Regions from separate parts of the Streptomyces sp. NPDC006733 genome, predicted to be linked through region 4. Evidence: riboswitches for the same ligand, from Rfam matches in the RefSeq annotation. Region 4 holds a riboswitch; each other region holds the start of a gene.

Region 1 (7,129 bases), on a different contig from region 4:
TGGGACGAATGCGCTTCACCGATCTGCTCACGGTGGGCGGCAAGCTGTACCACGAGACGCACTTCGCACCGCTGCTGCAGATGAAGGGCGAAGTCAGCGGTGTCGCCCTGGACCTCAAGACCGCCGGCAAGCAGCGCATGCCCGTGCTGGTCACCTCGAAGGTGAAGGTCAGCGGCGAGGGGAAGCCGCTGCTGATCCGTACCACCGTCTTCGACGCCCGCGACCGGCGCGCCTACGAGATGGAACTGCTGCGCGGCCGCAAGGCGGCCGAGGACGCGCGCCGGCAGGCGGACGACACGCGCGAGCAGGCCGAGGAGGCCCGCGCGCAGGCGGACGCCGACCGGGAACGGCTCCAGGAAGCGCTGACTGTCCTGCAGCAGAGCCTGCTGCCTGCCGCACTGCCCGCAGTTCCCGGCCTGGAGGCCAGCTCGCACTACCACACGGCATCTCCGGTCCTGCTCGGCGGCGACTTCTACGACCTGTTCCCGCTGGGCGTGGACCGGTGGGCGTTCTTCCTCGGCGACGTCTGCGGCAAAGGCCCCCAGGCCGCCGCGCTGACCTCGCTGACGCGCTACACGCTGCGCGCCGCCGCCCTGCACGACCCCGACCCCGTCACCGTGCTGACCACCTTGAACACGGTGCTGCACGAGCGGTACTCCAGCGGCGACACCCGCTACTGCACCGCCATATTCGGCACCCTGCAGCTGGGGGGCGCGCAGGTGGGGGTGCACCTCGCCTCCGGCGGCCACCCCTCGGCCCTGGTCCAGCGCGCGGACGGCACCGCCGCCTATCTCCCCACCCCCGGCGGGATGCTCATCGGCGTCCTGCCCCACGCCCGGTTCATCCCCACCCGCACCCAGCTGCTGCCGGGCGACACCCTGCTGCTGTACACCGACGGCCTGACCGAGGCCCGCACCGGACCCCGGCGCGAGCTCTACGGGGAGGACGCCCTGAGCGCCTTCGTCGCCTCCCAGCCGCCTGCGGGCCCGCAGGCGTTGATCACTTCCCTGACCGGGCTGCTGGCCGGCTTCGGCGAAGGGCTCGACGACGACACCGCGCTCCTGGCCCTCGGCGTGCCCGCCCTGCCCGCCCCGGCGAGCGAAGACTCGGGATGAGCCCGCTCCCGATCACCTGCCGTGACGCTGCAACCGGTCGGGTACCGGCGATCACCGGTCACCCCGACCCTGCGACAGCCCCCGCACAGCGCCGGGCAGGGAACCGGCCCAGGTTTCGTGGCCGCCCCCCGACACCTTCGACGGCCGGCTGGTGCCTGCAGCGCTCCCCCTGACGGCCAACCGGCTGTGCTCGGGCTCGTCAGGGCCGCAACGCGTCGGCGGTGAGGTGGGACAGCTGCTGGGGGAGGCCCTGCAGAAGGATGGTGCGCGGGGCGTTCGGGAGGAGACGAACCATCGGCACCTGCTCGACCACCTGCTGCCCGCCCGCGGCGGACGGATCCGCCCCGCGACGCGAGGCACGGCACCGGGCGTACCCGTCCTCTGGGCAGGGGGGACTGTGTCGTTCCACCTGGGGTAGACAGATACCGTCCACACGGTTCGACGCGGTGGAAGAGGGTCTCGTAAGTGGTGGAGGCGAGAGGGCAGGGGTGGTCACGATGGAGCCGTTGCGGGTGCGTCCGATCGGCCCCGTCCGGCAGGGCGTGGTCGTCCTGGCGGTGTCCGGGGAGCTCGACTGCAACACCGAGCAGCTCTTGGGCGACGCGGCGGGCCGCGCGCTGGGCGACGGGTGCGGACGGCTGGTCCTGGAGTGCTCCGGGGTGACCTTCTGCGACTCCCAGGGCCTCAACCGCTTCCTGCGGCTCCGCGAGCACGCCAGACGGGACGGTGCGGCACTTGTCCTGGCCGCGATCAGCGGCTCGGTGCGACATGTCCTGGAACTCACCGGGGCCCTGCAGGTCTTCGTCCTCGCCAACACCGTCGAAGAGGCGCTGCGCGCGCCCGGCGACGCCGACGCCGACACCCCCTGGCAGGGGATCCCGACCATCTGACCGCGCTCGTACCGTGCCCCGAAGGGCACGGTACGAGGCACCGCGAAGGCGCTCCGTCCGGGAACGGGTGGAGGGCAACCCCCGACTGCGGTTGAGAGCTCAGCTGCCTTCCGCAGCCCGCACCGTCCAGCGCTCCTCGACCTTCGCCAGCCGCCAGTAGGACAGGGCTGCCGCCCAGACGAGGACGAACAGTCCGACAATGACGTAGCCGACGTTGTCCAGGTCCAGTCCGGCCACCCAGCCGGTGAGCGCATCCGTCAGTTGGAGCTTGTCGTGCAGGACCCCGACCAGCTCGATGGTGCCGATGACAAAGGCCACCGCGATCGACAGGCCGGTGATGGCCAGGTTGTAGAACACCTTCCGCACCGGGTTGGAGAAGGCCCACTGGTAGGCGAAGTTCATGAACGTTCCGTCGAGGGTGTCGAACAGGCTCATCCCGGCGGCGAACAGCAGCGGCAGGCACACGATCGCGTACCAGGGCAGCCCCGCCGCGGCGCCGCTTCCGGCCATCACCATCAACGTCACCTCGGTTGCGGTGTCGAAGCCCAAGCCGAACAGCAGCCCGATCGGATACATCTGGCCCGGTCGGGTGATGGATTTCGTCAGCCGCCCCAGGACACGGTTCATGAATCCCCGTGAGTCCAGGTGCGCTTCGAGCGCGGCCTCGTCGTAGTTGCCGCCCCGCATCGCTTTGAAGATGCGCAGGATGCCCAGCAGCGCCACCAGGTTGAGAGCGGCGATCGCGTACAGGAACGTTCCGGAGACGCTGGTGCCGATCACCCCGAGCGTCTGATGCGTTGCGGAGTCGTCGTTCATCAGCGTTCCGGCCAGTTGCGCGCCGCAGGCCACCAGCGCGGCCATGGCGACCACCACGCTGGAGTGGCCGAGGGCGAACCAGAAGCCGACCGACACCGGGCGCTTGCCGTCGGCCATCAGCTTGCGGGTGGTGTTGTCGATGGCGGCGATGTGGTCGGCGTCGAAGGCGTGCCTCATACCCAGGGTGTAGGCGGTCACCCCCAGTCCGAGGCCGAACGCCTCGGACCCGACGCGGTAGTTGTTGGGCACCACCAGCACCAGCAACACGCCGAAGGCGACGACGTGCAGGGCGAGAATCACCGCCAGCAGCCCGGCGGTGCGGACGGTGTCCTGGCGCCGCCAGTGGAAGGCTGCCCGGCCGCGAGCAGGGCTCTGCTCAGGCAGAGTCATACGGTCACGCTCCAACACCTCGTGGATCACTTCGTGAGATGCCGTGGCCGGTCTCCTGGCTGACGGATCACCGCGCTCGTCCCTGCCTTCCCGGCCTTTCGGCCAGTGACACCGCCGGGGGCGGAAGGGGACGAGCACTCCCCGATCACAGTGGCGAGGGCCGCTCCGGCCTTTGTCCCCTTGGCGGAGACAGCACCGGTCTTCCCGAACACCACGACCTGGCCACCCTAAAAGGCGCTGGTGACGGCCACAAGTGGCGCACTGAGCGATGTGATATTTCCCGCTCGGGCGGTGCTCAGGAGTCGGGATCGGGCGTGGTCCACCCTGGCGGAGAGGCGACGGCAGGGCTGCGGGGCGTCAGCGTCGAGGAGCGGCGCGGTACCGAGGCCCCGCACCCCGCTGAGCGGAGGTCACTTCCTGCGGGCCACGGCGCCGGAACTCGCGACCCGCACGGAACTCCGGTCGGATGGCCCTCAGCGTGCGGAGGGTCAGGGCGGCCGTCCCGCCTGCGGCCCGCCGAGGGTGAACTGCCTACCGCCACACCGCCGGTGCCTCTCCGACCTGGCGCAAATCCTGTGTTAGCGTCCATCGCGGGTCCGCGCGACCGGCGGGCCGTCATCTGTTGAGGGGAAGTATGCGCGCCTTTCGATGGGCTGCGAGCGTGTCGCTCGCGGTGGCCTCACTCGTCGGATCGTCCTGTGCCACGGCCAGCGCGGCAGCGCTGTCGCCGCCGGCGCCCAGCCCTGTTGTGGTGCACCAGACTGGACCGGAGGCGCGGGCTGCGGACATCGGCCTGTTCCTGACGGACGGCGATGAGGTCCATTACTCCACGTGGACGAAGAACTCGCCCGCCGCCATGTCCGGGCATGGCTGGTGGATCAAGGGCACCACGAAAGCCACCAAGGCCAAGGTGACCATCTGGCTGGAGGTGAAGTCCGGCAGCAGTTGGCGGGTGGTCGGTCAGGGCACGAAGACGGTCTATCCGGGTGGCGGCAGCGCCCGGCGGGCGACGGCCCGCATGGTGTGCGCGGCGGGTCCGATCCCGGCAGGGAAGACGTACACGTACCGCACGCGGATTGACGTCGACCTCATCGGTCACGCGGACAGCGCCGAACAGGCCGTGACAACGCCGAAGGCGTACCCCTGCCTTCCCACCTCGTAGCCGCGAAGCGACAAGCGATGCCTTTGACCGGTATGGAGTCGACGCTGATCGTCAGCCTGATGGGCTCGATCGAACTGCACGACTGGGTCGGTCGCCGGTACGCGGACGGCGCGGACGACGACGCGTTCATCCTGATCGTCCGGCAGAGCGTCATGCAGGGGATGGCAGCATTCCACCGCTCGAAGGAGTCCTCCCGTATCCGCTGGCGTCACCACGACGCCGGTGACGCGTGGACCGGCAGCTCCGAGGCACCGGAGCTGCTCTGGCTGCAGGTCGACACGGCCGACACCGGAGAGGGCCGGGTGCCGCTGCAGCCCATCGGCACCTTGCTGGAGCGGGTGCTCGGGCGGGTGGGCACGCCCAGCATCGTCCAGGGGGATTTCCTGCTGCCCCTGGGCGAGTTCACCGGTGAACCGATCGAGTTCGCCTACGACCGGGACTGGTTCGCGTTCTCCGACCCCGCCTGGTCAGAAGTGATCGGCATCGAGCTGTACGCGTCCTCAACCGACAGCGCCCGGGCCGATGCCGTCCTCGGCGCCGCGCAGACCTGGCTGGGTGACGCCGCTGTCCTGGAACGGGGTGACCGGCCCGATCCGGGACCGGTGGAGTTCCGCGGCTCTCAGTACGTTCCGCTGGACTTCCTCGCACACGCCGACTGCACCGTCCACGAGTGGTCGATCGAGCTGCTGGCCTGGCTCACCGAAGTCCTCGGCTGGGCGATGCGGGACGCCGGTTGCGGGGATCATGGCTTCGTGCGGCTGCGGCGGGCACCCGCCTGACGGCAACGCACCCTGTCCGCACACGCACGTCAGCAGAGCGCGTCCAGCAGCGCTTCCAGGCGGAGTGTCGAGGGCTGCGCCGTGAAGGACTGCTGGACTTCCCGCCGGGCCCGAGCTGACAGGCTCGCTCGCAAGCTCGCGTTGTCACGCAGTTCCACAACGGCCGCCTCGAGGCCGTCGAGATCCAGGTCGATCAGCAGGCTGGTCTCTCGGTGGCGTGCGACCGGGGCGTAGCCGTCGATCGCGGTGCAGACCGTCGGGACTCCGACGGCCATCGCCTCGATCAGGGCTTGCGGCAGGTGTTCGTACCGGCCCGGGAAGATCGCGGCGTCTGCGTGGCGCAGCAGGGCCACCCGGGCTGTGATCTCCGAGGTCTGGATCAGCGACAGGCGCTCGGGATGGCGCTGCGCGATCTCGACGACGGCGGTCTCGCCCTTCGTGCCGGGCTCGAGCCCGTGCCCGATCATCAGGAGGACGGTTCCGGTCCGGGGATAGACCCGGTCGGCCCAGACCTCGGCGAGCCGGGGCGCGCCTTTCCAGTCGGCGAATCGTCCCAGGTACACCGCGTAAGGATGCGGGACGGGCCGCGGCATGGGGGTGTCGGCGAAGAAGGCGGGCGGGAGGGAGATGGGCGCGACGGAGACAGTGGCGTGCGGCAGCTGCCGGCGCAGGGTGAGGGCATGGCGCGCGTTCAGGGTCCAGACGTGGCGCAGCTCGTCGAGGCCCGACAGATCGGAGCCCACCGCACTGTTCGGCGTGTTGGGCCGCTCCCACAGCAGTGCGGCGCGCGGGAGTTGGGCCAGGGCGCTGATTGCCTGCTGGGCCGGCCCGCGCTCGCGCGGCAGGCCCAGGACCAGGACGCGGACGCCGCTCCGCGCCACGTCGCCGGCCTCCGCGAAGAGTCCCGCATAGGAACGCTGTTCGACCTGGCGCCCGTTCTCGCGGTGTGCGACACCGACCGGCGCGAGGATTCGCGTACGCCAACCGACGCCTTCGAGCAGATCCGCATAGCGGCCGGCCAGCGTGCCAACACCCGAGTCGGAAAAGGGGCTGCCCGCCACCAGCGTCAGCGCCCGTTCCCGGGCGCGACGGTCGGCCATAGGACCTCCTGGTGCAACGTCACATGCGCTGCCTGTAGGGCATTATTTGCTCCTCCACCGGGTTCCGCGAGGCTGAACGCCGTTAATCTCGAAAGACGCAGCCGCGCGACCGTGTACGAGAGGGCCCTCGCCATGATTGGTCTGGAACTGGCAGCCGGATACCTGATTGCCTGGGCGGTGCGCAAGGCACGGCATGTCGCGGGTCGGCTCGACGGTGAGGTGGACGCGGCGCTGGACGTCGGCCTCGACCGCCTCCATGGCGTGGTCGCCGCGCAGCTCGGCGAGGACAGCGCCCTGCGGGCCCTGGAGGAAGAGGCGCGGGACGGCGACGCGGTGGCCGACCGGACGCGCACGCGGGTGATGCTGGCGCTGGAGGACGCGGCCGAGAAGGACCCGCAGTTCGCGAGGGCACTGGCGGACGTCCTCGAGCAGCTGAACGAGCTGAAGGAGCAGGCCGCGGCGGGCGGAATCGACCTGCGCGGCGCCTCAGGGGTCCAGGTCAATCAGGCGTCGGGGAATCTGCAGGTCAACCGGTTCAGCTAGCGGTCTGGGCCGAGCGAGCGGTGGTGGGAGTCGCACGTCATGCTGTCCGATCAGGAGACCACTCTCGCGGCCGCGGCGGCATCGGCCCTGTGCACCGCGCTGTCCGGGGCGGACGGGTCGCTTCACGCCGCGTCGGTGGCCGTCGAGCGGGTGTTCCCCGGCCTGCACGGGGCACCCACCGGGGCGGACCTGGCGCGGGCCCACCGCGAGCTCCGGGACGCGGGCGGGCCGGGCCGGGACAGGGCCCGCCTGGACCTGGAGCGCGACTGGCGGGCGTCGTTCGAGGACCTCCTGCGGCAGGATCCGGACGCCAGGGCGCGGCTCGCCACCTTGC
Region 2 (7,129 bases), on a different contig from region 4:
GTGGATCTGGGTGGCGGGACGGACCCCGGAGACGGTGAGGCGGAAGGCCTCCGTCGCCCAGTCCAGGTACGCGGCGCGGCCGTCGGCCCGCAGCGGCAGCGTCTCGCGCAGCGCCGGCTCGTCCACCTGGATCACCGAACTGCCGGCCGCCTCCAGGTCGTCCACCTCGTCGCGCAGGGCGAGCGCGACCTGGCGGGCGGTGTCGCCCAGCGGCTGGTCGTCCCGGACGAAGGACCAGGCCAGCATGGTCACCGGACCGGTGAGCATGCCCTTGACCGGGCGGTCGGTGAGGGACTGCGCGAAGCGCGTCCAGCGGACGGTCATCGGCTCGGGACGGGAGATGTCCCCGGCCAGGATCGGCGGCCGCACGTAGCGGGTCCCGTAGGACTGGACCCAGCCGTGCCGGGTGGCGAGGTAGCCGGTCAGCTGCTCGGCGAAGTACTGCACCATGTCGTTGCGTTCGGGCTCGCCGTGCACCAGGACGTCGATGCCGGCCTTCTCCTGGAAGGAGAGGACCTCGCGGATCTCGGTCTCGATGCGGGCGTCGTAGGCGGCGGTGTCGATGCGCCCGGCCCGCAGATCGGCCCGCGCGGTGCGCAGTTCGGTGGTCTGCGGGAACGAGCCGATGGTGGTCGTCGGCAGCAACGGCAGGGCGAGCAGGGCGCGCTGGGCGGCGGCGCGCTCCGCGTAGGGCTGGGAGCGGCGGGCGTCGCCGTCGGTGACGGCGGCGGCGCGGGCCCGGACGGCCGGGTCGTTGGTGAGGGCGGAGCCCGCCCGCGAGGCCAGGTCGGCGCGGTTGGCGGCGAGTTCGGCCGCGATGGTGTCGGTGCCCCGGGTGAGCCCGCGGGCCAGCGTGACGATCTCGGCGGTCTTCTGCCGGGCGAAGGCCAGCCAGCGGGCGATCTGCGGGTCGATGTCGCGCTCGGCGGTGGCGTCCAGCGGCACGTGCAGCAGGGAGCAGGAGGACGCCACGTCGACGTGTCCGGCCAGCCCGAGGAGGGTGCCCAGGACGGACAGCGACTTCTCGTAGTCGTTGATCCAGACGTTGCGGCCGTTGACGACGCCCGCCAGCAGGCGCTTGCCGGGCAGTCCCCCGACGGCCGCGAGGTCGTCGAGGTTGGCGGCGGCGGGGCCGGTGAAGTCCAGCGCGAGGCCCTCGACGGGCGCCTTGGCCAGGATCGGCAGGGCCTCGCCCAGCCGGTCGAAGTACGACGCGACCAGCAGCTTGGGCCGGTCGGTGAGAGCGCCCAGCACGCGGTAGGCGCGCGCGGCGGCGTTGAGTTCGGCCGGGGTGCGGTCCTGGACCAGGGCCGGCTCGTCGAGCTGCACCCACTCCGCTCCCGCGGCGAGCAGGTCGGCCAGTACCTCGGCGTACACCGGCAGCAGCCGGTCGAGGAGCGTCAGCGGTTCGAAGTCCGCCGCGACGCCCGGGGCGGGCTTGGCGAGCAGCAGGTAGGTGATCGGGCCGACGAGCACCGGGCGCGCGGCGAGGCCGAGCGCGAGCGCCTCCCGCAACGCGCCGACCTGCTGGGCGGAGTCGGCGCTGAACACGGTGTCCGGGCCCAGCTCGGGCACCAGGTAGTGGTAGTTGGTGTCGAACCACTTCGTCATCTCCAGCGGCGCGACGTCCTGCGTGCCGCGAGCCATCGCGAAGTAGCCGTCCAGCGCGTCGGCGGCGACCGCGGCGCGGTGCCGCGCGGGGATCGCGCCGACCATGACGCTGGTGTCCAGCACGTGGTCGTAGTACGAGAAGTCGCCGGTCGGGACCTCCTGGATGCCGGCGTCGGCGAGCTGCCGCCAGTGGGTGCGGCGCAGCTCGGCGGCCGCGTCCCGCAGGGCGTCGGCGCCCACGGCGCCCTTCCAGTAGCCCTCGATCGCCTTCTTCAGCTCGCGGTTGCGGCCCTGCCGGGGGTAGCCGTGCACGGTGGGGCGGGCGGTGCCGGGCGAGCCGGTCGTGGAACGGGTCGTGGAACTGGACGTGGAACTGGACGGGGAACGGGTCGAACCGGTCATGGAACTCTCCTTCGCGAGTGTCTCCCATACGACTCCGGGGAGCCGACGGCGCGAAGGGACCACAGACCGGACGGGACGCCCGTCGCCGAGCGCCGGAACGACGCACGCGGCACGAGCCCGCCTGATGTGTACTCCGACCCGCCCTCGAGGTCTCCGGAATCACCGTGCGCCGACGAGGCGCGCGGGCAGTGGCAGGTCTTCGGACTCGCGGGCACGTCTCGTACGGACACGAGACACCTACTGGCCGTCGCTTCCCAGGTCCCGTCTCGGGTCCCAGTGCGTATGACGGCGGTCGTTCCCACTCACCGCTGCGGGGCAGTCCCGGAATTCCACCGGGTTCCCTCTTGCGACGCGCCTGCCTGGCGGACAGGGCGAACCAGCTGCACCGCCCAGCCTAGGCCAAGAGCGTGCCGGGGTCAGCGGTGTTCAGCTGCCGGACGGTGAGATGGGACACCGCCGCGTCCACGGCCGCGGGGCATGGTGCAGACTCGACGCCGTGAGGAAGATCTTTGTCATCGGTATCGGTGCGGGCGACCCGGACCATCTGACGCTGCAGGCGGTCAAGGCGCTCAACCGGGCCGATGTGTTCTTCGTCCTGGACAAGGGCGAGGAGAAGTCGGACCTGGTGCAGTTGCGCCACGACATCATCGAGCAGCACGTGACGCGGCCGCACCGCCTGGTGTCCGCTCCCGACCCCGACCGGGACCGCACGGCGCCGTCGCCGGTCTACGCGTCGGCGGTCGGTGACTGGCGCCACCGGCGGGCCGACATCTACGAGCGGTTCATCGCCACGGAGCTGGCGGACGACCAGTGCGGCGCCTTCCTGGTGTGGGGCGACCCCGCCCTGTACGACAGCACGCTGGGCATCCTGGAGGACGTCCTCGGGCGGGGGACGGTCGCGTTCGACTACGAGGTCGTCCCCGGCATCAGCAGTGTCGCGGCGCTGGCCGCCAAGCACCGCACCGGGCTGAACAGGCCCGCGAAGCCCGTGCAGATCACCACCGGCCGGCAGTTGGCCGCGGGCTTCCCCGCGGGCGCCGACGACGTCGTCGTCATGCTCGACGCGCACCAGGCCTTCGCGCACCTCCCCGACGACGGCGCCGACGTGACGATCTACTGGGGCGCGTACCTGGGCACCCCGGACGAGATCCTGGTCTCGGGGCGGCTGCCCGACGTCGCGGAGCGCATCCAGGAGGTGCGCGCCGAGGCCCGCGCCCGCAAGGGCTGGATCATGGACACCTATCTGCTGCGCCGCACCCCCGCCGGCGACCGCGACGACGGCTGATCCGGCTTATCCGGTCAAGGGTCGAGCCGGGCCGGCGCGGCGCGCAGCCATGCGGCCGCCTCGTCGGGGGTCGCGACCACCGGCACCCCGCCGGGCACCGGCGGGCGGCGTACGACGACGACCGGCACGCCCGCCTCGCGGGCGGCGGTGAGCTTGGCCGCCGTGGCCGGTCCGCCGCTGTCCTTGGTGACGAGGACGTCGACGCGGTGCCGGCGCAGCAGTTCCGCCTCCCCCTCGACGGTGAAGGGCCCCCTGGCGAGCAGCACGTGCGACGGCTCGGGCAGGGGCGGTCGCGGGGCGTCGACCGAGCGGATCAGGAACCACAGGCCGGTCGTCGCGGCGAAGGCCTCCAGCCCCGTCCGGCCCGTGGTCAGGAAGATCCGCCGGCCGAGGCCCGGGAGCAGCGCGGCGGCCCCGGCCAGGGAGTCGGCCGGGTGCCAGCGGTCGCCCGGGGCCGCCACCCAGCCGGGCCGCCGCACCGCGAGCAGCGGGACGCCGGCGGCGGCCGCCGCCCGCGCGGCGTGCGCGCTGATGGTGGCGGCGAACGGATGGGTGGCGTCGACCAGCGCGTCCACCGCGTGGTCGGCCAGCCAGCACCGCAGCGCGTCCGGGCCCCCGAACCCGCCGATCCGCACCTCGCCCGCGGGCAGCCGCGGCTCGGCGACCCGTCCCGCCAGTGAACTGGTCACCCGCAGCGCCCGATCGGCGGCCAGGGTCGCGGCCAGGGCGCGCGCCTCGGTGGTGCCGCCCAGGATGAGCACATGGCGCGTCACGTTCGCCGTTCCCCTTCCCTCGCCGCGGACAGCGTCGCAGTGTATCGAGCCGCTGCCGCGCGCCCGGCCGCTCACAGGGTGACGAGGGTGACCTCGGTGGCCTTGACGCTGGTCCACACGGGCGTGCCGTCGGTGAGGCCGAGTTCGGCGGCGGCCTGCGGGGTGATCTCGGCGACGAGGTCGGGTGCCTGCTCGGAGGTGACGAGCAGCCGCAGGCGGCTGCCGACGGAGGTGATCTCGCGGATCGTGCCGGGCCAGACGTTGCGGGGGCTGCCCGCGGGTTTCTCGCGGTGCACGGAGACCGCCTCCGGCGCGATGATCGCCAGGGCGCGCGCCCCGTCGGCGAGGGCGTCGGCGACGACGAGCCGGCCGCCGCCGGCCAGCGCGAGGCCGCCGGCGGTCGCCGTGCCGGGCCACGCGTTGCGGCCGAGCATCCGGGCGACCCAGGGGGAGCGGGGATGGCGGGTGACGTCGGCGGGCGACGCGTCCTGCAGCGCCTGCCCGTCCTCGAGGACGAGCACCCGGTCGGCGAGGGCGACCGCCTCGACGGGGTCGTGGGTGACGATCAGGCAGACCCCGCCGAAGCCGTCGAGGTGGGTGCGCAGCGTGTGCCGGACGTGCGCGCGGGTGGTCTGGTCGAGGGCGGCCAGCGGTTCGTCGAGCAGCAGCAGCCGGGGGCGGGCGGCGAGGGCGCGGGCGAGGGCCACCCGCTGGGCCTGGCCGCCGGAGAGCTGCGCGGGCCTGCGGTGGGCGAGGTGGCCGACGCCGAGCCGGTCGAGCCACTGCTGGGCGGTGCGGCGCGCCCGGGCGCGCGGTACGCGCTGGGCGCGCAGGCCGTAGGCGGTGTTGGACAGCGCGCTCAGGTGCGGGAACAGCGCGCCGTCCTGCGGGACCCAGGCCACGCCGCGCCGGTGCGGCGGCAGGTCCGTCACGTCGGTGCCGCCGAGGCGCAGTTCGGCGTGGGCCCGGGGGGTGAGGCCGAGCAGGGCGCGCAGGAGGGTCGTCTTGCCGGCGCCGTTGGGGCCGACGACGGCGATGGTGGTGCCGGGCTCGGCGTCCAGGGTCAGCCGGGTGGAGCCGGTGACGTCGGTGTGCAGCGACCAGCGGTCGTCCGCGGCCGGTGCGGGGGCGCTGTCGGTGACTGCGGGGGCGGGCAGCGGGGCGGGGTCCGCCGGGGCGTCGTCCGCCGTCCGCCGGGCGCCGCGCTCCCGGCCGGCTCCGCCGCCCGCTCCGCCGCCGGTCCAGCGGCCGCGCAGCGCGATCAGGACCGCCATCGCGATGGCGAGCAGCAGCAGGGACACGGACGTGGCCGCTTCGGGCGAGTCCTGCAGGAGCAGGTAGACCTCCAGCGGCAGGGTCTGGGTGGTGCCGGGGAGGTTGCCCGCGAAGGTGATGGTCGCCCCGAACTCGCCCAGCGCCCGCGCCCAGGTCAGTGCCGAGCCCGCCACCAGCCCCGGGGCGACTAGGGGCAGGGTGACGGTGAGGAAGACCCGCACCGGGGACGCTCCCAGCGAGGCGGCGGTCTCCTCGTAGCCGGGGCGCAGCCCCGTCAGGGTCCCTTCCAAGCTGATGACCAGGAACGGCATCGCCACGAAGGTCGCCGCGACCACCGCGCCCGAGGTGTGGAACGGCAGCACGATGCCGAACGTGTTCTCCAGCCACGGCCCGAGCAGCCCGCGCCGTCCGAAGCCGAGCAGCAGCGCGACGCCGCCCACCGTGGGCGGCAGCACCATCGGCAGCAGCACCAGGGAGCGCACCAGCGACTTGCCGGGGAAGTCGACCCGGGCCAGCAGCCACGCCAGCGGCACCCCGAGCACCAGGGAGAGCCCCAGCGCCCAGAACGAGACCAGCAGCGACAGCCGCAGCGCCGTGGTGACGTCGGGTTCCGTCAGGTGGGTGCCGATGTCGCCCCAGGCGGTGCGGGAGAGGATGCCGACCAGCGGCATCAGCAGGAACGCGATCGCGAGCAGGGCGGGCAGGGCCAGCGCGAGCGGGGTGCGCGCACCGCGGGTGCGGTGGCGGGTGCGTCTCATCGGCGGTTCCTGGGTTCGGGGCGGGGCGGTCCGGAGGGGGCTGTCCGCTCCCCGATCCGGACCGCCTCCACCGGCAGGGACGGCTGCCGGCTCCCGTTTCCGTACGGGGACTACGGCTGCTGGAAGCCCGCCGCCCGGAGGATCTGCTGCGCCTCGGGGGTGCTCAGCCAGGCCACGAACGCGGCGGCGGCCTCGCTGTTCTTCGTGGTCTTCAAGGTAGCGGCAGGGTAGGAGGCGACGGCGTTCTGCGCGTCCGGGATCTCGATGGCGTCGACCTTGCTCGTGGCGGTCGCGGCGTCGGTGGCGTAGACGATGCCGGCGTCGGCCTCGCCGAGCTCGACCTTGCTCAGGACGGCGCGCACGTTCGGCTCCTGCGAGACCGGCTTGACGACGATCTTCTGGGCGTCCAGCACCTGCTTGCTGTAGCGGCCGACGGGCACGGCGGGCGCGGCCAGCACGACCTTGAACTTGGTGTCGGCCAGGTCCTTGAGCGCGGTGATCCTCAGCGGGTTGCCCTCGCCGGTGGCGATCACCAGACGGTTCCTGGCGATGATCGTCGGGGTACCGGTGTCGGACTTCAGGCCGTCCATCGTCCTGGTGTCCGCCGTGACCAGCGCGTCGGCGGGCGCGCCCTGCTTGACCTGGGCGGCCAGCTCCTGCGAGCCGGCGAAGGAGAACTTCACCGTCGTGCCCGGGTGGCTCTTCTCGTACGCGGCGCCCGCGGTCCTGAACACGTTCGTCAGCGAGGAGGCGGCGAGCACCGTCAGAGCCGCCTTGGGAGCACCCGAGGCGGTGGTGGCCGGGGCCGTCGAGGCTCCGGTGTCCTTCGTGTCGTCACTGCCGCAGGCCGCGACGAGCGGGACGAACAGGACGGCGGTGACGGCCGCGGCGGCGGCGCGGCGCCTGGCGAATGCGCAGGACACGTAGGACATGGGGGTGGGCCTCCCTGGTGAGTGCACGCGGGCAGTCTTCGCACGGGCGCGGGCCCAGGGAGGCTGCATGTGCGCCACCGTAGGGCGGATTCC
Region 3 (7,129 bases), on a different contig from region 4:
GCTGGACGTCCTGCAGACGCTCACCATCGCCAACCCCCGCCGATGGAACGGCCTGGCCGATCCCCACCAGTACAGCGCGAGCGTCGAGATCCGGGACGCGGCCGCCGGCACGGTCACGGATGTGGTCACCGAGCCCCTCGGCCTGCGCAGCTTCAGCCTCGACCCCGCCACCGGCTTCACGCTCAACGGCAAACCCTACGGCCTGCACGGCGTCAACCTGCACCAGGACCGGGCCGGCGCGGGCTGGGCGGTCAGCGACGCCGACCACGCGCAGGACTTCGCCCTCATCAGCGAACTCGGCGCCACCGCGGTGCGCCTGGCGCACTACCAGCACGACCAGAAGGACTACACCCTCGCGGACGCCGCCGGCCTCGTGGTGTGGGCGGAGGTCCCCCTGGTCAACGGGACCACGAACTCGGCCGCCTTCACCGCGAGCACCAAGGACCAGCTGCGGGAGCTGATCCGCCAGAACTACAACCACCCGTCGATCGTCTTCTGGGGCATCGGCAACGAGCAGGGCCGCGACGACACCCCCACCAACACGCTGCTGGCCGGCCTCGCCGCGCTCGTCACCGCTGAGGACCCGGACCGCCTCAGCACCTACGCCAACAACCTGGGCAACGACGCCAAAGTCGCCGGCCACGCGGAGACCACCGCGTTCAACAAGTACTACGGCTGGTACGGAGGCACCTACAACGATCTGGGACCGTGGGCCGACAACCTGCACCGGGCCGAGCCCGACCGCACCTTCGGCCTGTCGGAGTACGGTGCCGGCGCCAACATCACCCAGCACGCGCTCAACCCCTCCCAGCCCAGCCCGGGAGGCCAGTTCCACCCGGAGGAGTACCAGGCGCTGCTGCACGAGGCGTCCTGGCGGCAGCTCAAGGCCCGGCCCTTCGTGTGGGGCACGTTCGTGTGGAGCATGTTCGACTTCGCTTCGGACGGCCGCAACGAGGGTGGCCGGCCCGGGATCAACGACAAGGGGCTGGTCACCCGCGACCGGGCGACCCGCAAGGACGCCTTCTACTGGTACAAGGCGAACTGGGCCGCCACACCGACGCTGTACATCACCAGCCGCCGCTGGACCGCCCGGACCGTCGCCGCAACGCAGCTGAAGGTCTACTCCAACGCGGCCAATGTCACCGCCGTACTCAACGGCACCGCACTGGGCACGCGCAGCAGCACCGACCGGGTCTTCACCTGGACGGGCGTGACCCTGCGCCCGGGGGCGAACACCATCACCGTCACCGCGACCATCGACGGCACCACCCACACCGACACCGTCACCTGGACCCTCACAACGTGAGCCGACCCTGAACCGTTGCGCCGCCGCGGTGAACGCAACGCCCAACAGCGGCGGTTCGACGCGGAAGACGGGCATCGACGGGGGAGCGGCCGTCGCGGCCGACCGCGACACCGTCATCCGGCTCGGAGACACCATCGCGCTGCGCTACGGCAGCTGACGCCGACGCGCGGCCGCGGTGATGGGCGGGCACGGGGGCGGGGCGTGCGGTGGACGGACCGGCTGCCGTACGCCCCGCGGTGCCGGGCCCCTCAACCCCGGTCGTAGGCGTGGGACCGCGGCCGTTCTTGCGGCCGAGCAGGGCGACTTCCCCATGCGACCGCAGCGCCACGACCAAACCTGTCCGCGGACCCGTTCGGAGAGGGGGTGGACGTACTCGGACAGCCGACTATAGGTTCGTGCCGCAAGGTCCGCGGTGCAGGGAAGCCGGTGTGAATCCGGCACGGTCCCGCCACTGTGACCGGGGAGTGTGCTGCCGTCTGCACGCCACTGGCGAGGTCTGCCGGGAAGGCGGGCGGCACGCGGGGATCCGGGAGTCAGGATACCGGCCGCGGAACGTTCCGTGTTTTCCACGAGGATGGAGCAGACACGCATGGCACCGGTCCGTACCCACGCCCCTGGTGACCCCGCAGAGCGCGCACAACTCACCGCGCACTCATAGACCTTCGAGGCACCCGCCTCGCAGTTCGCCGTCCTACGGTCGCGTCGGCAGCGCACCCACCCGTGCGCCCACCGACGGTCTCGCCGTGCCTCCCCCTGGATCTCACCTGATGAGAGCAGGCATCTATGGACCACCAACTCATCCTGCTTCGTCGCAGGCCGACACCCCGCCGGCACGACCGGCCCCTCTCGTGTGGTGCCCGCCGACGACCTCCTCGACGGGGCGCTGACCGGCACCGAGGCCACCACGGCCAGGTCACCACGCCGGGCAGGACCCGCGGGAGGGCGCGATGAGTCGTCGGCAGTTCGCTCCGCAGCGGATCGACCGGCGTGGCACCTGGCTGGTGAACCGGGACTGGATCATCGACTACACGCGGGCCGGGCGGACCACCGTGGCGCGCTGGTACCAGCTGCGGGCGCAGGCGCCGGGGGAGCTGCGGCATCCGGAGCGGGTGGCACGGATCGAACGGCAGGACTGGTGGGAGCAGGAGGCGTTCACGAGCTGGTACGCGGCCTTTTTGGCGGCGCGCCGTACCGCATTGGCGTCCGTGGATGTCCGGGCCCTGTACGCGGGTGCGGCCTCGGACGTCGTCTCCATCCACGACGCCGCGCAGTGGCTCGGCTACTCCTCCGCGGCCGTCATCCGCGTGTACCGCAGTGTCCGGCCCGGATACTTTCCCGAGCCCGTGACCAGGGTCCCCGGCTGTCACGGCCGCTCCGTTCCCGCCTTCCGCCGCGGCGCGCTGTGGGAGTTCGACCGGCGGCGCGGCGGCCAGCCACCCCCGGTCGGCGAACTCGGCCCGCCGGGAGGCGGAGAGCCCTGCGACGGGACGCGGTCCGCCGAGCTGACGGACCGACAATTTCATGCGCCCGCGTGGGGGGAAAGCCGGTGGGAATCCGGTGCTGACCTGCAACCGTGAGCAGCCTTCCGTGCTGCCACGCGGAGAGCCCACCGTGCGATGTGCCTCGCTTCGCGCTGTCCTGGTCTGCAGAACGGCGTCGTCCTGACCCGGGGCCACGGCGTCACGACCGCTGCCGGTGGCACCCACCAGCGCGACGGCACGAACGGCGCCGCCCACCCCGATCCGGTGGCGACGCCGACCGCGGTCCTCGACACCGCCGCGAGACGGGCGCACTTCTCCGGGGGTGGCACCTGGTACCCGTCGTTCGACGGCTACGCGGTCAGCCGCCTAGCCGCCGAGACCGCGGGTGCCGCCGAGCACTGGAACATTGCCGTCAACGCAACCTCCATCGCGGTGGGCGGCTGCCAGTTCCGCATCAAGACCGGCGACCGGTTTGTCTCGACCCTGACCGCCTTCTGACGTCACCTTGAGAACGGCCGCCGGCTCGACCGGCTCCCACGTCGGCCAGGCGGCCACCTCGCCCGAAGCACCCCCATGCCATCGAGGAGGGCCGAAGCCGACGCGCTGAGTACTCGGGAGTCCGGCTGGGCACCGCGGCGCCGATCACCGATCCCGTCCGCGAACCACCGGAAGTCCTTGGTCACCGCCGGTGTAGGGCAGGACGGCTGCGGCGACAGGCCCGTAGGTGGTGCAGAAGCGGCAGTCGCAGGCGATGAGGGAGTTCGCGGCGCTGTGGGCGGTCGGCCAGTACCGGGACTCACAGGGGCCCGGGTCGAGCGGGGCCCCGGCGCCGGGCACTGACCGTTGGCACCAGGTGCACTGGGCGGCCGCACCCACTCCGGTCTGCTGCAACCGCCGTACAGCGTGGAGGGCCACCTCGAGCGGAACACCCTCCTCGAAAACGGTCGCAGGTGTGCTCTCCAACAGGAGCTTGCTGCGCCAGAGGCTCAGCCCGGTCAGTGCTCTGACCGCGCGCAGAGCCTCTGGCCCACCACTGCCCGAGTCGGTCAACTGCAGGGTGAATTGCGGATCCTCCACGGTCACAGCTCCTTCAGCGACGGGGCTCTCGGTCTCAGTATCTTGACCAGCCGGGCCGGCCGCCGCGGATTTCTCACGCCCGGACGCGGCGAACCGGCCCCTGCGGGGCGGGGTCGTTGTCCGTCACCTGGGCGGCTCGCCAGGCAATCCCGCCGCCGGGTCTTTCGTCCTGTGCCCCCGCGGGCGGCCCGTTCCTCTCGCCGCATCCCTGGGTCCTTACGTCTGGCGGGAGGTGCTGGCCGGGGGTGGAAGTTGCCGGGCCAGTGCTGCCGAGGTGTCGAGCAGAGGGGAGCGGCGTCACAGTAGACGTGTCTTCCGGCACTGTCCATATACCGTTCCAGTAACTTTCGAGTTCTCGGACGATGGTTCAGCAAACGCCGAGCGGGTGTGGGGGTATGTCGCGATTACCCGTCATGGAGCCCTGTTAGGCGCCGTGTTGCGGTCGCTCTGGGGCATTTGGATCCCATCGAAAAATCAGGGCCAACCCGACAATCATGCGCTTAATTGCATACAAGACCTCGTTACTCGCACGTTTTACATGGGCTCTGTCCGATCCATTGACACGGTGATGGCGGAGTCCTAGCTTCCAGGCGTTGGTTCAGCCCCATTTGGGGGGCGACAACGATATCAGGAACGGCCGGGACGCCGTCCCAGAACCGCCCGCATGCAACGTTCTACCAACATCTTCCCCCCACGGGCCGCATGAGAGGGTTCTCCATTGAGACCGAAGATCTTCACGCGCAAGACCGCAGTCGTGCTCGCCGCGCTGCCGCTCGCTGCGGTGGCCTGGCTGGCCACGACGCCCTCGCAGGCGTCGGCGACGGGCGCCTCGACCCCCGCCGCCGTGATCAGCTACTTGCAGCAGATCAGCGGCAACCATGTGGTCAGCGGTGTCCACAACAAGGAGCCGCTGAGCAACCCGTCGCAGTACACCATCCAGGCGCATGCGCTCACCGGCAAGTGGCCGGGCCTGTGGGGCGGCGAGCTGGGCTTCACCGCAGCTGACGTCGCCAACCGCCAGACGATGATCAACCAGGCCAAGACCGAGTGGGCCAACGGCTCCCTGGTGAGCCTGACCTGGCACATGTGCCGGCCGGACGTGGCGACCTGCGAGTTCAACGGCGGGATCAACGGCGCGAAGCTGTCGGACGCCGAGTGGAGCCAGCTGACCACCAGCGGCGCCACGCTGAACAACCAGTACAAGGCCAAGCTGGATGGCGCGGTCCCGTACCTCCAGCAGTTGAAGGACGCCGGGATCCCGGTGCTGTTCCGGCCCCAGCACGAGATGAACGAGGGCTGGGCCTGGTGGGGCGGCCGGCCGGGGGTGAACGGCAGCGCGAAGCTGTTCCAGATCACCCACGACTACCTGGTGTCCAAGGGCCTGGCCAACCTCGTCTGGGTCTGGAACGTCAAGGACGTCGACGGCGGCGCGGCCTCGGTGTCCAGCTACTACCCGGGTGACAGCTACGTCGACGTCGCCAGCCTCGACCCCTGGGTGCACAACTGGCCCAGCAACGAGTGGTACCAGGCGATCCTCAACGTCGCCCACGGCAAGCCCATCTCGTTGGCCGAGGTCGGCACCGTCCCGACACCGTCCCAGCTCGCCTCGCAGCCCCAGTGGGCCTGGTTCATGATCTGGTCCGAGTACCTCACCTCGGCCAACTCCACCGCGGGCCTGCAGGCGACCTTCAACTCCTCTCGGGTCCTGAGCCAGGGCCAGTTCACCATCCCGACGAGTACCCCGCCGACGACTCCGCCCGGTGGTGCGCACACGGGCGCGATCACGGGTGTGGGGGGGAAGTGCGTGGACGTGGCGGCGGCGAGTTCCGCGAACGGCACCGCGGTGCAGCTGTACGACTGCAACGGCTCCAGTGCGCAGTCCTGGACGGTCGGCACCGACGGGACGATCCGGGCGTTGGGCAAGTGCCTGGATGTGACCGGTCAGGGCACCGCGAACGGGACGAAGCTGCAGCTGTGGGACTGCAACGGCTCCGGCGCCCAGCAGTGGAGTGCCGAGTCCGACGGGCATCTGCAGAACCCGCAGTCCGGCCGGTACCTCGACGTGCCCGGCGGCAGTACCGCCAACGCCACCCGCCTGCAGATCTACGACCGCAACACCAACGCCTGGCAGACCTGGCACCTGCCCGCCTGACGACCTCACGCCGCCCCCCACTCGAAAGGCACCCCCTCATGTCCCTACGCGCCCGAACACGCGCGCTCCTGGCAGGCGGCAGCGCGGCTGCGGCCACCACGCTCGCCCTCACCCTCATCGGGGGCACCGCTTCCGCCGCCCCGCCCGCCCCGGCCGGAGTCACCAAGGCCGACGAGATCGCTTACCTCAAGAACCTGACCGGCAACCACGTGCTGTCCGGCCAGCAGGGCGGCGCGAACAGCGACCCGGCCCAGTGGGTGCGCAAGGCCCACGACATCACCGGCCAGTACCCGGGCGTCTGGAACGGCGACTTCGGATTCAGCCAGGACGACATCAACAACCGCCAGACCGTCATCAACGAAGCCAAGACGGAATGGGCCAACGGCACCCTTCCCGGGCTGATGATGCACGCCTGCCGCCCCGACGTGGCCACCTGCTCCTTCGAAGGCGGAGCGAACCCGGTCAAGGGCAGCAAGCTGTCCGACGCCGAGTGGAGCCAGCTGATCACCAACGGCAGCGCACTCAGCACCGCCTACCAGCGCAAGCTCGACCAGTTCGTGCCGTACCTCCAGCAGTTGAAGGACGCGGGGATCCCGGTGCTGTTCCGGCCGCAGCACGAGCTGAACGAGGGGTGGGCCTGGTGGGGCGGGCGCCCCGGTGCGAACGGCAGCGCCCGGCTGTTCCAGATCACCCACGACTACCTGGAGGCCAAGGGCCTGGACAACCTCATCTGGGTGTGGTCTCCGAAGGACGTCGCCGGCGGTGCCTCCCAGGCGGCGAGCTACTACCCCGGCGACAGCTACGTGGACGTCGTCGGCCTCGACGTCTGGGTCAACAAGTTCCCGTCCACCGACTGGTACCAGGCGCTCCAGAACATCGCCAAGACCAAGCCCATGGCGCTGGCCGAGGTCGGCAGCGTCCCGCAGCCAGCGCAGATGGCCACGCAACCCAAGTGGACCTACTGGAACGTGTGGATGAACTGGCTGACCGACCCGGCCTACAACTCCAACGACTCCATCAAGGCCGGCTACTACGACGCCCGCACCTACAACCGGGGCGAGATCACCATCCCGACGGGCACCCCGCCGACGACTCCGCCCGGTGGTGCGCACA
Region 4 (7,129 bases):
CTGGCTGCGGACGGCCGGGGTCTTCGTCGGGTCCAGGTCGGAGACGAGCGCGTACTCGTCCAGGAGCTGTTCCAGCTTGGCGAGGTCGCCGTAGGTGTCGGCGCGCGCCATCGGCGGCACCAGGTGGTCGACGACGGTGGCGTGGCCGCGCCGCTTGGCCTGGGTGCCCTCGCCCGGGTCGTTGACGATGAACGGGTAGACGAGCGGCAGTTCGCCCAGCACCGCGTCCGGCGCGCACCCCGCCGACAGGCCGAGGCCCTTGCCGGGAAGCCACTCCATGGTGCCGTGCTTGCCCATGTGGACGATCGCGTCGGCGCCGAAGGTGTTGTCCAGCCAGCGGTAGGCCGCCAGGTAGTGGTGCGAGGGCGGCATGTCCGGGTCGTGGTAGATCGCGATCGGGTTCTCCCCGAAGCCGCGCGGCGGCTGGATCATCACCACGACGTTCCCGAACCGCAGGGACGCCAGGACGATGTCGTCGCCGTCGAGGTAGAGGGTGCCCGGCGGCTCCCCCCAGTGCTCCAGCATCCCGGCGCGCAGCTCGGGGTCGAGGGTGGCGAACCACCGCTGGTAGTCGGCGAGCGGGACCCGGGCGGGGGCGGCGGACAGCTGCTCCTCGGTGAGCCACTCGACGTCGTGGCCGCCGGCGGCGATCAGCCGGTGGATCAGCTCGTCGCCGTTGTCGGGGTAGCCGTCGACGGCGTACCCGGCGCCGCGCAGCGCGTCCAGCAGGCCGACGGCCGACGCGGGGGTGTCGAGGCCGACGGCGTTGCCGACCCGCGAGTGCTTGGTGGGGTACGCGGTGAAGACGACCGCGAGCTTCTTCTCCGGGTTCGGCTTGTGCTTGAGCACCGCGTGCCGCACCGCGATCCCGGCGACGCGCGCGGCGCGTTCGGGGTCGGCGACGTAGACCGGCACGTCGCCCTCGCCGGTCTCCTTGAACGAGAAGGGGACGGTGATCAGCCGGCCGTCGAACTCCGGGATGGCGACCTGCATCGCCGCGTCCATCGGCGACAGGGCCGCGTCGGAGGCCTCCCAGGCCGCGCGGGACGACGTCAGGCACAGGCCCTGGAGGACGGGCACGTCCAGGTCGGCGAGCGCGCCGATGTCCCAGGCCTCGTCGTCGCCGCCCGCCGAGGCGTCGGAGGCGCGGGTGCCGCCGGACGCCAGGACGGTCGCGACCAGCGCGTCCGCCCGGCCCAGCAGCGCGTACAGGCCCTCGTCGGCGCCGCGCAGCGTCCCGCAGTACACCGGCAGCGCGTTGGCGCCCTTCGCCTCGATCGCGGCGCAGAGCGTGTCCACGAAGCCGGTGTTCCCGGAGAGTTCGTGGGCGCGGTAGAAGAGCACGCCGACGGTCGGGCGGCCCTCGGTGAACGGGTACGCGCCGTGCGTCCCGTACTGCGGCATGGCGGCGGGCGCCTCGAAGCCCTCGCCGGTCAGCAGGACGGTGTCCGACAGGAAGCGGGTCAGCTCCACGAGGTTGGCCGGGCCGCCCTCGACCAGGTAGCGCAGCGCCTCCGCGACGACGCCCGCCGGCACCGAGGACTCCGCCATGAGTTCGGCGTCCGGCACCGACTCCCCGCCGAGCAGCACCGTCGGGATGCCCGACGCGCGCAGCGCCGCGAGCCCGTCCTCCCAGGCGCGCTTGCCGCCGAGCAGCCGCACGACGGCGATGTCCGCGCCCTCGGTGAGCGCGGCCAGGTCGTCGGGGGAGACCCGGGTCGGGTTGCCGATCCGGTACCCCGCCCCGGAGGCGCGGGCCGCCAGCAGGTCGGTGTCGGCGGTGGACAGAAGCAGAACGGTGGTCACGGTGCCCCCGGAGCGATAAAGGGGAGGCCGGCGGGTGCGCCGTCCTCGATGAGCCGCATGAGCGCGGCGGTGTCCGCGTGTTCTTCGATCAGGTCGCCGAGGCGGTCGAGCTGTTCCTCGCGCAGCGCCCCGAAGGAGGTGTCGGGGGCGGGGACGAACCGCCGCCCCGCCTGGTCGGCGATCCGGCGCAGGAAGGCGCGGCGGAAGCCGTCGCTCTCCAGCGAGCCGTGCCAGTGGGTGCCCCAGACGGCGCCCGACCGGCAGCCGTCCAGCGCGCGCCCCCGGTCGCCGGTCATGAACGGCCCGTCGCCGCCGAGGACTTCCGCGACCCCGTGGTGGATCTCGTACCCCTCCACGGGCTCGCCGAGCGCCTCACCGACCGGCCGGGCCAGCGTCTTCTCCGCCGCGAACCGGACGCGGACGGGCAGCAGTCCGAGCCCGTCGACGCGGCCGGCGCGCGACTCGACGTCGTCCTCGATGGCCTCGCCGAGCATCTGGTAGCCGCCGCAGATGCCCAGCACCGGACGGCCTTCGGCCGCCCGCCGGACGATCGCGTCGGCGAGCCCGCGCTCGCGCAGCCAGGCCAGCGCCCTGACGGTGCCCCGGGTGCCGGGCAGCACCACCAGGTCGGCGTCGGCGAGCTCCTGCGGCCGGTCGACGAAGCGCACCACGACGCCCGGTTCGGCGGCCAGCGCGTCCACGTCGGTGAAGTTCGACATCAGCGGCACGGCGACGACCGCGACCCGCAGCAGGTCCGCGCCGTGCGGCGCGGCGGTGACGGACTCGCGGACGGCGCCGCGCATCGACACGCGCAGTCCGTCCTCCTCGTCGATGCCCAGCCCGTGCGCGAACGGCAGCACCCCGTACACCGAGCGGCCGGTCAGCCCGCGCAGCATGTCCAGGCCCGGCTCCAGCAGCGAGACGTCGCCGCGGAACTTGTTGACGAGGTAGCCGCAGAGCAGCGCCTGGTCCTCGGCGCTCAGCAGCGCCGTGGTGCCGAAGAACGAGGCGAAGACGCCGCCCCGGTCGATGTCCCCGACCACCACGACCGGCAGCCGGGCGGCGCGGGCCAGGCCCATGTTGACGATGTCGTTCCGCCGCAGGTTGATCTCGGCCGGACTGCCCGCCCCTTCACAGATCACCGCGTCATACGTGCCCCGCAGTTCGGCCAGGCACTCCACCACGGTGGGCAGCAGTGCGCTGCCGCGCCCGCCGTCGCCGTGGTAGCCGCGGGCGCTCATCTCGCCGACGGCCCGGCCCATCAGCACGACCTGGCTGGTCCGGTCGCCGCCCGGCTTGAGCAGCACCGGGTTCATCAGCGCCGTCGGCTCGACGCGGGCGGCCTGCGCCTGCATCGCCTGTGCCCGGCCGATCTCGGCGCCCTCGCGCGTCACGAACGAGTTGAGCGACATGTTCTGCGCCTTGAAGGGCGCGACCTTCACGCCCTGCCGGACCAGCCAGCGGCAGATGCCGGCCGTGACGACGCTCTTGCCCGCGTCGGACGTGGTCCCGGCGACCAGCAGCCCTCCGCCGGTGGGACGCGTTCCGCTCATCGGGTTCCTCCCTGGGGGGACGGTGACAGCGCGGTCGCGGCCAGCCGCCCGCCGACGCAGACCGCCAGCGCCAGCGCGCCGACGCGGCGCGAGAGCCGTACGGCGCGGGCGATGTCGGCGACTTCGGGCGGCCGGCCTGCCGGGCCGAGCACGGCGCGGTGCTCCACGCGGCCGGCGTAGGCGAGCGTGCCGCCGAGCCGGACGCCCAGGGCGCCGGCGAACGCGGCTTCCACGGGGCCCGCGTTGGGGCTGGGGTGGCCGGCGGCGTCGGCGCGCCAGACCCGCAGCGCGCCGCGCGGGTCGGGGCCGGCGAGGGTGGCGAGGACGGCGGTCAGCCGGGCGCCGGGCCAGCCGGCGACGTCGTCGAGGCGGGCGGCGGCCCAGCCGAACCGGCGGTAGCGCGGCGACTTGTGGCCGGCCATCGCGTCCAGGGTGTTGACCGCGCGGAAGCCGACGAGCCCCGGCACCCCGGCGGCCGCGCCCCACACCAGGGCGCCGACGACGGCGTCCGAGGTGTTCTCGGCGACGGACTCCACGACGGCCCGCGCGATCTGCGCGGCGTCCAGCGACTGCGGGTCGCGGCCGCACAGGTTCGGCAGCCGCTCGCGCGCCACCTCCAGGTCGCCCGCCTCCAGCGCGGAGCCGATGGCCAGCGCTTCGCGGCCCAGCGAGGCGCCGCCCAGCACCGACCAGGTGGCGGTCGCGGTCAGCGCGATGGCGGCGGCGGGGGAGGAGCGTACGGAGCGGGCGGCGAGCGCGGCGGCGGCGGTCGCGCCGCCCGCGCACAGCGCCGTCCAGAGCGCGCCGCTGCCGCGGTGGTCGCGCCACAGGCGGCGTTCGGCGGCGGCCGCGGCACGTCCGAACCCGGCGACCGGGTGGCCGCGGCGCGGATCTCCGGCGATCAGGTCGGCGAGGTGGCCGAGGGCGGTGCCGCACGCGAGGGCGTGTCCGGCGCGCACGGCGTCAGCCCGCCGTCATGCCTCGACGGGACAGGGCCTGGGAATCCGGTGGGGTACGACGGCGGCCGGGCATGGCAGGAGTCCTCACTCAGGGTCCGCGCCCTGGTTCGACGTGACCGGCGGCGGAGAGTCTCCTGGCTCCCGGATGCGCGCACCCCGCTCCGACCGGCCGATCGCTCGGCCGTGGTGTTCGGGTGGGGTGCACTCCCCGGTGACAGTGGCGGGACCGCGCCGGATTCGCACCGGACTTCCTCTCCTGCCGCCGTATGGCACCGGGCAGTCCACCACGTGCCGGGAACCCCGTCAACTCACTGTTGACCTGCGACGGAAGATGTGCGAAGGCCCACACCCGCGGTGCGGGGTGCGGGCCTTCGGCGGTGCCGCGCCGGCGACGCCGGCGGTCGAGCGGGGATCAGGCGGGGATCAGGCGACGATCAGGAAGATGCCGTACGCGACGGCCGCCGCGCAGAGCGCGAAGCACGCGTAGGCGCCGGTCCGGGTCAGGGCGGCGGTTCCGCCGGAGGCGGCGGCGCCGTCGGCGGACTCCCGCTTGGCGAGCCCGACGATGCCGAGGGTGAAGACGCCCACCAGCCCGATGGTCACCGCGAGGGTGACGCCGAGGACGGTGCCGAGGGCCTGCCAGTCGATCTGCATGGTGCGGATTCCTTCCGGGCCGGGATCAGGCCGTGGCCGGCGTGGCGTCGGCGGTGGTGATGACCGCGGGGGCCGGGATGGTCGCGGCGAGCGGGGCGACGTGGCCGGCGGGCGGCGGGCTGACGGCCGCGATGGCGGCGGTGACCGCACCCTGCGACTCGGCCGGGAGCTCGTTGACGTTGCTGTGGTCGATCGGCTTGCGGCGCGAGGCCAGCCAGATCGCGGTGCAGGCGGTGAGCGCCAGCACGGCGACCGCGGTGACGCCCCAACTGCCCTGGTCGGCCAGCAGCGCGGCTCCGGCGGCCACCAGGCCGGCGGCGGGCAGCGTCAGGCCCCAGGCGGCGACCATGCGGCCGGCGGTGCTCCAGCGGACCACGGCGCCCTTGCGGCCGACGCCGGAGCCCATGACGGAGCCGGAGCAGACCTGGGTGGTGGAGAGCGCGAAGCCGAGGTGCGAGGAGGCCAGGATGGTGGCCGCCGCGCCGGTCTGGGCGGCGAAGCCCTGCGGCGCCTCGATGTCGGTGAGGCCCTTGCCCATGGTGCGGATGATGCGCCAGCCGCCGAGGTAGGTGCCGAGCGCGATGGCGGTGCCCGCCGAGACGATGACCCACATCGGCGGGTCGGCGTGCGGGGCGACGACGCCGCCGGTGATCAGCGCGAGGGTGATGACGCCCATGGTCTTCTGCGCGTCGTTGGTGCCGTGCGCGAGCGAGACCAGGCCGGCCGAGGCGATCTGCCCGGCCCGGTACCCCTTGGCGGTCGCCTTCGGGTCGCTGTTGCGGCCGATGCGGTAGGTGAGCTTGGTGGCGAGCATCGCCGCCAGGCCCGCGACGATCGGGGCGGCGAGCGCCGGGATCAGGACCTTCATGACGACCTTGTCGCCGTTGACGCCGTGGGCGCCGACGGAGACCAGGGTGGCGCCGATCAGGCCGCCGAACAGTGCGTGGGAGGAGCTGGACGGGAGCCCGGCCAGCCAGGTCAGCATGTTCCAGACGATGGCGCCGACCAGGCCCGCGAAGATGACTTCGGGCCGGATCCCGGCGCTCTCGTCGATGATGCCGCCGGAGATGGTCTTGGCGACCTCCACGGAGAGGAAGGCGCCGACGAGGTTCAGCACGGCGGACATGGCCACCGCCGTCTTGGGCTTGAGTGCGCCGGTGGAGATGGTGGTGGCCATCGCGTTGGCGGTGTCGTGGAAACCGTTCGTGAAGTCAAACACGAGAGCGGTCACGATCACGATTCCGATCAGGAGCGTGATGTGTTCCATTTACCCAGGCAATCGTTTGATCGGACAGTGGCGATGGCGACCGTACGGAGCCTGGGTGAACGGAAGGTTAACTGGCGGCGGCTGCGTGGTGCCGGTGTCCGGGCACCCGATTCTTCAGGCCACGACGGGTGTTGGGACGGTTCAGGCGCCCCACGGGAACCCGGCCCCTTAGCAGCTCGCCACCGGGGCCGGCGCCACCCGGAAAATTGGTACGAAACCGTCCGCGGATTCCGCTTAGTGCCGTCCGGAGATCCGGTCCGCGACGCGCGCCACCGGGTCCGTCCCGGCGCTGCGCCCGGCCAGCTCCCGGCGGTCCGCGCCGCGGTAGGCCGCGTACATCCCGTGCACCCCGATCCAGCGGAAGGGCTCCGGCTCCCAGCGCCGCACCCGGTGCCCGACCCAGGGCAGCGCCGTCAGCTCCGTGCCGTGGCCCTGGCCCGAGTCCAGCTGCACCAGGTCGCGCAGCGTGCGCGCCGCCAGGTTCGCCGTCGCGACGCCGCTGCCGACGTAGCCGCCCGCCCAGCCGAGCCCGGTGGCCCGGTCGAGCGTCACGCTCGCGCACCAGTCGCGCGGCACACCCAGCACCCCTGACCAGGCATGGTCGATGGCCGCCCCGGCGGTCGCGGGGAAGAAGCGGACCAGGATCTCGCGCAGCGCCTCGACCGTGGCCGGCTGGGTGCGCCCGTCGTTGTCGGTCCGCGAGCCGAAGCGGTACGGCACCCCGCGACCGCCCAGCGCGATCCGGTCGTCGGCGGTGCGCTGCGCGTACATGTACGCGTGCGCCATGTCGCCGAGGGTCTCGCGGCCGTCCCAGCCGATGGTGTCCCAGATCGCCCGCGGCAGCGGCTCGGTGGCGATCATCGAGGAGTTCATCGGCAGCCAGGACCGCT

The links. A riboswitch is a leader RNA that binds a small molecule or an ion and turns the genes downstream of it on or off. The one in region 4 is predicted to bind cobalamin.
Region 1: another riboswitch for cobalamin. It lies ahead of ABZ721_RS30630 (HoxN/HupN/NixA family nickel/cobalt transporter); the one in region 4 lies ahead of ABZ721_RS21315 (cobalamin biosynthesis protein).
Region 2: another riboswitch for cobalamin. It lies ahead of metE (5-methyltetrahydropteroyltriglutamate--homocysteine S-methyltransferase); the one in region 4 lies ahead of ABZ721_RS21315 (cobalamin biosynthesis protein).
Region 3: another riboswitch for cobalamin. It lies ahead of ABZ721_RS12355 (hypothetical protein); the one in region 4 lies ahead of ABZ721_RS21315 (cobalamin biosynthesis protein).

Annotation. Positions count from the first base shown of each region.
Region 1 is NZ_JBEYJD010000041.1:16,106-23,234, reverse strand. Features, by position in the region: gene ABZ721_RS30640 (SpoIIE family protein phosphatase) at 1-1,115, shown strand, start outside; gene ABZ721_RS30635 (STAS domain-containing protein) at 1,613-2,005, shown strand; gene ABZ721_RS30630 (HoxN/HupN/NixA family nickel/cobalt transporter) at 2,105-3,211, opposite strand; cobalamin riboswitch at 3,239-3,442, opposite strand; gene ABZ721_RS30625 (hypothetical protein) at 3,873-4,373, shown strand; gene ABZ721_RS30620 (hypothetical protein) at 4,391-5,152, shown strand; gene ABZ721_RS30615 (glycosyltransferase) at 5,182-6,252, opposite strand; gene ABZ721_RS30610 (hypothetical protein) at 6,385-6,795, shown strand; gene fxsT (FxSxx-COOH system tetratricopeptide repeat protein) at 6,835-7,129, shown strand, end outside.
Region 2 is NZ_JBEYJD010000024.1:77,362-84,490, reverse strand. Features, by position in the region: gene metE (5-methyltetrahydropteroyltriglutamate--homocysteine S-methyltransferase) at 1-2,013, opposite strand, end outside; cobalamin riboswitch at 2,203-2,392, opposite strand; gene cobF (precorrin-6A synthase (deacetylating)) at 2,510-3,298, shown strand; gene ABZ721_RS22040 (cobalt-precorrin-6A reductase) at 3,313-4,071, opposite strand; gene ABZ721_RS22035 (ABC transporter permease) at 4,143-6,104, opposite strand; gene modA (molybdate ABC transporter substrate-binding protein) at 6,215-7,036, opposite strand.
Region 3 is NZ_JBEYJD010000011.1:87,716-94,844, reverse strand. Features, by position in the region: gene ABZ721_RS12365 (glycoside hydrolase family 2 TIM barrel-domain containing protein) at 1-1,306, shown strand, start outside; gene ABZ721_RS12360 (hypothetical protein) at 1,335-1,463, shown strand; cobalamin riboswitch at 1,693-1,871, shown strand; cobalamin riboswitch at 2,780-2,935, shown strand; gene ABZ721_RS12355 (hypothetical protein) at 2,923-3,285, shown strand; gene ABZ721_RS12350 (glycosyl hydrolase) at 4,583-6,016, shown strand; gene ABZ721_RS12345 (glycosyl hydrolase) at 6,055-7,129, shown strand, end outside.
Region 4 is NZ_JBEYJD010000023.1:71,943-79,071, forward strand. Features, by position in the region: gene cobN (cobaltochelatase subunit CobN) at 1-1,806, opposite strand, end outside; gene ABZ721_RS21310 (cobyric acid synthase) at 1,803-3,359, opposite strand; gene ABZ721_RS21315 (cobalamin biosynthesis protein) at 3,356-4,318, opposite strand; cobalamin riboswitch at 4,446-4,573, opposite strand; gene ABZ721_RS21320 (hypothetical protein) at 4,742-4,972, opposite strand; gene ABZ721_RS21325 (inorganic phosphate transporter) at 4,998-6,239, opposite strand; gene ABZ721_RS21330 (FAD-dependent oxidoreductase) at 6,474-7,129, opposite strand, start outside.